DNA from 2 places in the Pseudalkalibacillus sp. A8 genome. Region 2 is predicted to be linked to the other one. Evidence: a T-box and tRNA genes for the amino acid it is inferred to sense, from the RefSeq annotation. Region 2 holds a T-box; the other holds one or more tRNA genes.
What was found. A T-box is a leader RNA that pairs with one kind of tRNA and senses whether it is charged. The one in region 2 lies ahead of trpS (tryptophan--tRNA ligase), so its partner is inferred to be a tRNA-Trp.

Region 1: it has a tRNA-Trp gene. The T-box ahead of trpS (tryptophan--tRNA ligase) is inferred to sense a tRNA for this amino acid. The anticodon was not compared.

What each region holds. Positions count from the first base shown of each region.
Region 1 is NZ_CP174509.1:708,657-713,058, reverse strand. It holds gene ACJROX_RS03830 (ABC-ATPase domain-containing protein) at 1-42, opposite strand, end outside; gene ACJROX_RS03825 (B3/4 domain-containing protein) at 126-791, shown strand; gene ACJROX_RS03820 (YqaE/Pmp3 family membrane protein) at 946-1,110, opposite strand; tRNA gene ACJROX_RS03815 (tRNA-Leu) at 1,241-1,325, opposite strand; tRNA gene ACJROX_RS03810 (tRNA-Leu) at 1,356-1,444, opposite strand; tRNA gene ACJROX_RS03805 (tRNA-Cys) at 1,458-1,532, opposite strand; tRNA gene ACJROX_RS03800 (tRNA-Gly) at 1,596-1,670, opposite strand; tRNA gene ACJROX_RS03795 (tRNA-Gln) at 1,676-1,750, opposite strand; tRNA gene ACJROX_RS03790 (tRNA-His) at 1,758-1,833, opposite strand; tRNA gene ACJROX_RS03785 (tRNA-Trp) at 1,860-1,933, opposite strand; tRNA gene ACJROX_RS03780 (tRNA-Tyr) at 1,937-2,021, opposite strand; tRNA gene ACJROX_RS03775 (tRNA-Thr) at 2,113-2,188, opposite strand; tRNA gene ACJROX_RS03770 (tRNA-Phe) at 2,193-2,268, opposite strand; tRNA gene ACJROX_RS03765 (tRNA-Asp) at 2,300-2,375, opposite strand; tRNA gene ACJROX_RS03760 (tRNA-Met) at 2,441-2,517, opposite strand; tRNA gene ACJROX_RS03755 (tRNA-Val) at 2,552-2,627, opposite strand; tRNA gene ACJROX_RS03750 (tRNA-Glu) at 2,635-2,709, opposite strand; tRNA gene ACJROX_RS03745 (tRNA-Ser) at 2,740-2,832, opposite strand; tRNA gene ACJROX_RS03740 (tRNA-Asn) at 2,834-2,908, opposite strand; rRNA gene rrf (5S ribosomal RNA) at 2,921-3,036, opposite strand; rRNA gene ACJROX_RS03730 (23S ribosomal RNA) at 3,113-4,402, opposite strand, start outside.
Region 2 is NZ_CP174509.1:2,010,864-2,015,265, forward strand. It holds gene ACJROX_RS10480 (transposase) at 1-518, opposite strand, end outside; gene trpS (tryptophan--tRNA ligase) at 656-1,651, opposite strand; T-box leader at 1,707-1,961, opposite strand; gene ACJROX_RS10490 (DUF3899 domain-containing protein) at 2,019-2,381, opposite strand; gene ACJROX_RS10495 (peptide ABC transporter substrate-binding protein) at 2,804-4,402, shown strand, end outside.

The DNA of each region.
Region 1 (4,402 bases), 1.3 Mb from region 2:
TTTTCCATCTATTCTTTGAAGTAATTGCTGGAGGTGTTGCATTGATGATAAGCACTCCTTTTCATACTTAAAATTCTTGTATGGTACACTAATGAAAAATACATAAAACGATGAGGTGAAGCATTATGAACATATCCATCTCAGATAAACTGAAAGAACTTCTTCCAGATTTTAAAATAGGGATCATTCATTACAATGATATCACGGTTGATGAATCACCTAAAATGTTAGCGGGCCGGTTACAGCTTTTTCAAGAATCCCTGATGCTTGAAGCAGAATCCAAGCCTATTTCATCAATAGAGCCGATTCAGGAATGGCGCAAGATTTTCAAAAAGGTTGGTACTGATCCAGCTCGTTACCGTCCATCTTCAGAAGCACTGCTTCGGAGAATATATAAAGGATCCCAGTTAGGTGCCATTCACTCAGCAGCCGATACCAACAATTTTTTCTCCTTACAATATCAAATCCCGCTTGGTATCTATGATCAAGCAAAGATTGATGGAAATGTACTCTTAGATATCGGATCTGATGGTGATGAATACGAAGGTATAAATGGCCGTGTAGTCGATATGAAAAATAAAATACTAACAAGGGACGATAGTGGTCCTTTCGGAAGTCCAATCGTTGATTCAAAAAAGACCATGGTTACAGAACAGACGACGCAAGCACTTCATTTCGTCTATTTTCAGCCTTCCCTTCCTGATTCAGATGTAACGGAAATGCTCCAAGCAATTGAGAAGATGTTTGTCCAAATCCATGGCGGAAAAGCTCAATCTGAAATCATCGAATGAACGATGGAGCATGGCTCCCTTTGGCTGACTATGACATAAAAAAACGCAACACCCCGTAATTACCGAAGCACTGCGTTAAACTTGTTTTAATCATTATAAGTACAATCGAATAAAAATATGTACAAAACCTCCAATTAAAAGGAGGTTTTTTTCATTAAGCTAGACTTTGTGAGTGTCCTTTATTGACGACCAATAAAGCATGGATAGCACCAGGCAGCCACGCAATGATTGTAAGTACGATATTGATCAACGTTTGTGACTTGCTGCCATGTAGAAATACTGCAAGAGGCGGAAGCAAAACAGCTAATAGATAACGCATCATATCTCCTCCTTCTTTGTTTGTATTTCTAGGCATTCCCCCGCTTGTACAAATCTAAACAAGTCAAAAGTTTACAGGAAAGCAATCAAAAAACATCCCTTACATATTGTAGGGGATGTTGAGTATGTAATGGTACCGGTGGTCGGGGTCGAACCGACACTCCGTGAGGAACACGATTTTGAGTCGTGCGCGTCTGCCAATTCCGCCACACCGGCATGTGTCTATATATATTACTATTAAGTTAATGGTGCCGAGGGCCGGACTTGAACCGGCACGGTAGTCACCTACCGCAGGATTTTAAGTCCTGTGTGTCTGCCAATTCCACCACCCCGGCTGGGTAGTTTAGATGGAGGCGGCACCCGGATTCGAACCGGGGGATAAGGGTTTTGCAGACCCGTGCCTTACCACTTGGCTATGCCGCCATACCTCATTTTATGCTTTACGCAAAAATGGAGTACCACTTTCGGCAATTCTTTTAAGTTGAATGGAGCGGAAGACGGGATTCGAACCCGCGACCCCCACCTTGGCAAGGTGGTGTTCTACCACTGAACTACTTCCGCGAAAATGGCTGGGCTAGCTGGATTCGAACCAACGCATGACGGAGTCAAAGTCCGTTGCCTTACCGCTTGGCTATAGCCCAACGCATATGGGGCGACTGATGGGAATCGAACCCACGAATGCCGGAACCACAATCCGGTGCGTTAACCACTTCGCCACAATCGCCATAATTAAGGTTTTAAAATATAAATTGGCAGGGGTAGTAGGAATCGAACCCACACTGGAGGTTTTGGAGACCTCTGTTCTACCGTTAAACTATACCCCTAAATGGTGGAGGGGGACGGATTCGAACCGCCGAACCCGGAGGGAGCGGATTTACAGTCCGCCGCGTTTAGCCACTTCGCTACCCCTCCAAAAGAGACAATTTATATTGTAGTACAGATTACAAAGTGATTCAAGACCTAATTTCAGGAATCAGAACCAAACTCTGCATATAAATGAAAATGGTGCTGGCCAGAGGACTTGAACCCCCAACCTACTGATTACAAGTCAGTTGCTCTACCAATTGAGCTAGGCCAGCAACATGGTGGCTCGAGACGGAATCGAACCGCCGACACGAGGATTTTCAGTCCTCTGCTCTACCGACTGAGCTATCGAGCCAAGATGTATAAATGCTAAATTTGTTTTTAAATGGCGGACCCGACCGGATTCGAACCGGCGATCTCCTGCGTGACAGGCAGGCATGTTAACCCCTACACCACGGGTCCATTTGGTTGTGCACCCCTTCGGGTACTCCATATGTTCATTGATCGAAATTATGATGAACTTAAATTGGTTGCGGGGATAGGATTTGAACCTACGACCTTCGGGTTATGAGCCCGACGAGCTACCAGACTGCTCCACCCCGCGACGATATTAGTATATGGACAAGTTATGTCTTAAATGGTGGAGGATGACGGGATCGAACCGCCGACCCCCTGCTTGTAAGGCAGGTGCTCTCCCAGCTGAGCTAATCCTCCATATGAATGGTGACCCCTACGGGATTCGAACCCGTGTTACCGCCGTGAAAGGGCGGTGTCTTAACCACTTGACCAAGGGGCCAATAAAATTATGTTGTATAGATAGTTCATATGGCGGAGAGCGAGGGATTCGAACCCTCGGTACGGGTTTAAACCGCACACACGATTTCCAATCGTGCTCCTTCGACCTCTCGGACAGCTCTCCGTGGCTCCACAGGCAGGACTCGAACCTGCGACCGATCGGTTAACAGCCGATAGCTCTACCACTGAGCTACTGTGGATCGAAATGATCAGCCCGGCGACATCCTACTCTCACAGGGGGAAGCCCCCAATTACCATTGGCGCTGAAGAGCTTAACTTCCGTGTTCGGCATGGGAACGGGTGTGACCTCTTCGCCATCGTCACCAGACTGTATGAAATTCAAGGGATACTGTTCCCTCAAAACTAGATAACGGTTCTTGAAAACATCGTCGATGTTAAATAAAGTGGTTAAGTCCTCGATCGATTAGTATCTGTCAGCTCCACGTGTCACCACGCTTCCACACCAGACCTATCAACCTCATCATCTCTGAGGGATCTTACTCGCTTAACGCGATGGGAAATCTCATCTTGAGGGGGGCTTCATGCTTAGATGCTTTCAGCACTTATCCCGTCCACACGTAGCTACCCAGCTATGCTCCTGGCGGAACAACTGGTACACCAGCGGTGTGTCCATCCCGGTCCTCTCGTACTAAGGACAGCTCCTCTCAAATTTCCTGCGCCCGCGACGGATAGGGACCGAACTGTCTCACGACGTTCTGAACCCAGCTCGCGTACCGCTTTAATGGGCGAACAGCCCAACCCTTGGGACCTACTTCAGCCCCAGGATGCGATGAGCCGACATCGAGGTGCCAAACCTCCCCGTCGATGTGGACTCTTGGGGGAGATAAGCCTGTTATCCCCAGGGTAGCTTTTATCCGTTGAGCGATGGCCCTTCCATGCGGAACCACCGGATCACTAAGCCCGACTTTCGTCCCTGCTCGACTTGTAGGTCTCGCAGTCAAGCTCCCTTGTGCCTTTACACTCTGCGAATGATTTCCAACCATTCTGAGGGAACCTTTGGGCGCCTCCGTTACACTTTAGGAGGCGACCGCCCCAGTCAAACTGCCCACCTGACACTGTCTCCGGACCGGATCACGGTCCTGGGTTAGAATTTCAATACCGTCAGGGTAGTATCCCACCGACGCCTCCACCGAACCTGGCGGTCCGGCTTCTCTGGCTCCTACCTATCCTGTACAAACGATACCAAAATCCAATATCAGGCTACAGTAAAGCTCCATGGGGTCTTTCCGTCCTGTCGCGGGTAACCTGCATCTTCACAGGTACTATAATTTCACCGGGTCTCTCGTTGAGACAGTATCCAAGTCGTTGCACCTTTCGTGCGGGTCGGAACTTACCCGACAAGGAATTTCGCTACCTTAGGACCGTTATAGTTACGGCCGCCGTTTACTGGGGCTTCGATTCAGAGCTTCTCCTAATGGATAACCCCTCCTCTTAACCTTCCAGCACCGGGCAGGTGTCAGCCCCTATACTTCGCCTTACGGCTTCGCAGAGACCTGTGTTTTTGCTAAACAGTCGCTTGGATCTTTTCACTGCGGCTCTCTCGGGCTTGCACCCTATCAGAGCACCCCTTCTCCCGAAGTTACGGGGTCATTTTGCCGAGTTCCTTAACGAGAGTTCTCCCGAGCATCTTAGGATTCTCTCCTCGCCTACCTGTGTCGGTTTACGGTACGGGC
Region 2 (4,402 bases):
ATGTTCTGTTGAAGCTTTTCTTCGTATCGATCCGTTGCTTTTTTCCATACAAACGTGTACTTATTCGCGTTCGCTTCCAGCTTCGTCCCATCCAAAAAGTAATTTTCCATTGATATGTATTTTCGATCTAATAAGAGCTTGATGAGTTCTGTAAATAGAGGTTCGATCATTTCTTTCATCCGTTCCGAACGGAAACGGTTGATTGTTCGAAAATCTGGTGTTTGTTGGCCGGCTAACCACATCATCGGAAGATGTTCTCGAAGAGACTTCGCGATTTCACGGCAGGAATAGATCTTTTGCGTATAGGCATAGAGGATCACTTTTGTCATCATTTTGGGATGATAGGAACTGCGCCCGCCTCCTGGAAAGTGAGAAAAGAAAAGGCCATCGTTTACCTGATTAACCATAGAATTGATAACTCGTACCACATGATCTTCAGGAATTAAATCACTGTGATCCATTGGTAGAACCAATTGTCCCATGTTATAATCAATAAAAGTAGCTGAAGAGTTACTCAAAAGAATCGCCTCCGATTTTGTTTAATTGTGGGTTTGGTCGCTTACATTATAACGAATCAGGCGATTTTTTTGTATACATAAGAGGGGCTGCCCACAAAAGTCTATTGTGTAGACTTTTGGGACAGCCCCTTTACATTTTACTTCTTTCTCTTTTTACGTTCCAATCCCATTGCTCTTTCAGCTTTAGCGAGCATTTTGTTCGCTACGGATCCAGCTTTTTCAGCCCCTTTATCAAGGATGGCATCGAGTTCTTCAGACGCCAATAGTTCGTAATATCGCTCTTGAATCGGTTTGAGTTGGGAAATCACCGCATCGGCAACACCTTCTTTAAAGTCGCCATATCCTTTCCCTTCATACTCTGCTTCTAATTCTTCAATCGATTTTCCAGAACAAAGTGAATAGATGGTGAGCAGGTTGGCTACCCCTGGTTTATTTTCTTTGTCGTATTTTACCTTTGCCTCAGAATCAGTAGTCGCTCGCTTGATTTTTTTAAGGATTGTTTTCTCATCATCGAGCATTGAAATATATCCGTTGGAGTTTTCGGCAGACTTACTCATCTTTTTCGTTGGTTCTCCGAGATCCATGATGCGTGCCCCAACTTTCGGGATATGGACGTCAGGGATTGTGAAGATGTCATTATACTGTTTATTGAATCTCTCAGCCAAATCCCTCGTCAATTCAAGATGCTGTTTTTGATCATCCCCAACAGGCACGATATTCGTCCCGTACAACAGAATGTCTGCTGCCATTAATGGAGGATAGGTGAGCAGTCCAGAAGATACAGCTACACGATTTTGTGCTTTATCCTTGAATTGGGTCATTCTTTCAAGTTCGCCGATATAAGAGATACACTGCATGATCCAACCCATCTTCGTGTGAGCAGGAACCTCAGATTGGATGAAAATCGTCGACTTCTTTGGATCAATACCAATCGCAAGATACAAAGCAGCTAATTTCCTAGTATTATCTCTTAACTCCAGCTTATCTTGCGGTACTGTGATCGCGTGCTGGTTCACTACACAGAAATAACAATCGTGCTCCTCTTGGTAGGTTACAAAGTGCTTCAGCGCTCCGAGGTAATTACCTAGTGTAGGAAACCCAGACGGCTGTACACCTGAAAATATAGTTGCCATGAACATCACTCCTTTAATAAAATAACCAAAATAAAAAACGCGACACAACCGTCCATTATGGGACGATTGCACCGCGTTGCCACCCAGTTTATTCATACAGAATCTCTCAATCCTCTGCGTTCAAGCAAAAGCTTTTTTACAGAGTGTCCAGGATAACGTCAGGACCTTCGTCAAAGCCTAATCCACAACAACAGGTGTTTCAGTTTGAATGCTCAGAAGCCCATTCCACTTATGCCCTTATCTGTTCACACCAGCCACAGACTCTCTTGAAAGGGGAAATAAGTGTACTTTTCTTCCTCATCGCAATGGTTAATGATGATCGATTGAATTATCGATAGTATATCCAATTCGTAATCTAATTGCAACTTCAAATATTGAAGGAAATCAACACTGTTGACAAGAACCCGATCAGTCCAGTAATCAACAGTGGTTCCGAATAAGAATACTCGAAGGCTTCTGAAGGTAATTGCATATTCTCGACATCATCCATCATTTCTCCCATCTTCGTACCTTTCTTCATAAATCTTCTGAAGCTATGGGTAAAAGCATCGAAGAATCCGCCTCTTGTAACAAACATAAGTCCGCCGATCATGATGTAGAGCATTGAAACTAAGAAAGTGGAGTTTATGAATGTAACAACTGTAAAATTTTCGTAGTAAAAATACGTGAAACCAAATCCAATAATCAGTAAAATTGCTAAAAGATATGATGATCGCTTAATCAATTGCATCCTGTCACCTCATATCGATGATACACGATAGGAGATTATAGAAGCAATATCTTTACATAGGTAAACTCGATGTAATATGTCAGAATATTTGATAATAATTGACAATTGAATAAAACATTCACCCTTTAAACCGCTAAACCCTTTAAAATCAATACTTATATGTGTTTTCTATACAATATTTTCAATTTTTAAGCACCCAATACCCAAAAATACCAAATATTAAATTAGTCAAATAGTCCTAAATATTGTTATGAAACCGTAATGAACAAAGGGTTTTTGTAAAATATATTAAAAAAGTGCATGCAAAATTTTGTGAAAACTTGTATAATACAAAATGTGAACGGAATTCCTTAAAAAATCTGACATTTTATGAGGAATACGTTTTCATAATTTCACCAATATTTAGGGGAGGTCATTAAGACATGAGAAAGTCAAAATGGTCATTGCTTTTAACACTTACTCTAGTGTTGAGCATGTTCTTAGCTGCTTGTAGCGGCGGTGGAGGAAACGAAGGCGGTTCTTCCAGCGGTAACGGCGGCGAAGATGGAAAGGATGGCGGAAATACTGATGTACCTCAAGTATTGAACATACTTGAATCTGCAGAGATCCCGACTATGGACTCTGTAATGGGAACTGACGCAGTAGCGTTCCAAGTTATGGCTGAGACTATGGAAGGTCTTTACCGTCTTGGAGAAAACATGGAGCCTGTCGAAGGTATGGCTGAAAGCCATGAATTAAGCGACGATGAGAAGACTTACACATTCCACCTTCGTGACGCACAATGGTCAAACGGAACTTCAGTAACGGCAGACGATTTCGTATATGCTTGGAGAAAAGCTGTAAATCCTGACACTGGATCTCAATATAACTTCATCCTTGGAGACCTTAAGAACGCTAACGCTATCATGGCTGGCGACATGGATCCAGAGGAGCTTGGCGTTGAAGCAGTAGATGAAAAAACGTTAAAGGTTGAGCTAGAGCAACCAGTACCATATTTCATTAGCTTGACTACGTTTGCAACATTCTTGCCGCAAAACCAAGAATTCGTTGAAGAACAAGGCGATCAATACGCACTTGAAGATGAGAACCTTATCTACAACGGACCATTCACCCTTACTGATTGGAAACATGAAGAAGGATGGGTACTTAAGAAGAATCCTGATTACTGGGATGCTGAAACTGTAAAATTAGATGAAATCAACGTTAAAGTTGTAAAGGAAACTTCTACTGGAGTTAACCTTTATGAAACTGGAAAGATCGATCGCGTAGGTCTATCTTCTGAGTACGTTAACAAGTATAAAGAAAATGAAGAATACAAAACATTCGAAGAGCCTGTAATGTTCTACCTTAAGATGAACCAAGAACGTGAAGATCTTGCGAATGTAAATATCCGTAAAGCGATTCAAGCAGCAATCAACAAGGAAGACCTTGTCAACGTTATCTTGAACAACGGATCTCTTGCAGCTAACTACTTCGTTCCAAAAGGATTCGTCACTCACCCTGAGACTGGTGAAGACTTCCGTGAAATCAATGGAGATTTGATCTCTAACGATGTTGAAAAAGCACAAGAATATTGGGAAAAAGGTTTAGAAGAGTTAGGTAAAGAAGAAATCACTTTAGAAATCCTTGGTGGAGATTCTGAAGTAGCTAAGAAAATGGATGAATACCTCAAGAACCAACTTGAAACGAACCTTCCTGGTTTGAAAATCGAGTTGAAAGGTGTTCCTTTCCAACAACGTCTAGAACTTGATGAAAACATGAATTATGATCTGCAAAATGCTGGTTGGGGACCTGACTATGCTGATGCTATGACATTCATTGACATGTGGGTTACTGACGGCGGACATAACAAGACTGGATTCTCTAATGAAAAGTATGACAAGCTTGTTAAAGACGCTAAGACTACATTGACTTCAGATCCTGCGAAGCGTTTTGAAGCAATGCTAGAAGCTGAAAAGATCTTGATTGAAGAAGAAGCAGTACTTGCACCACTTTATCAACGTGCTCGTGCTCAGCTTTGG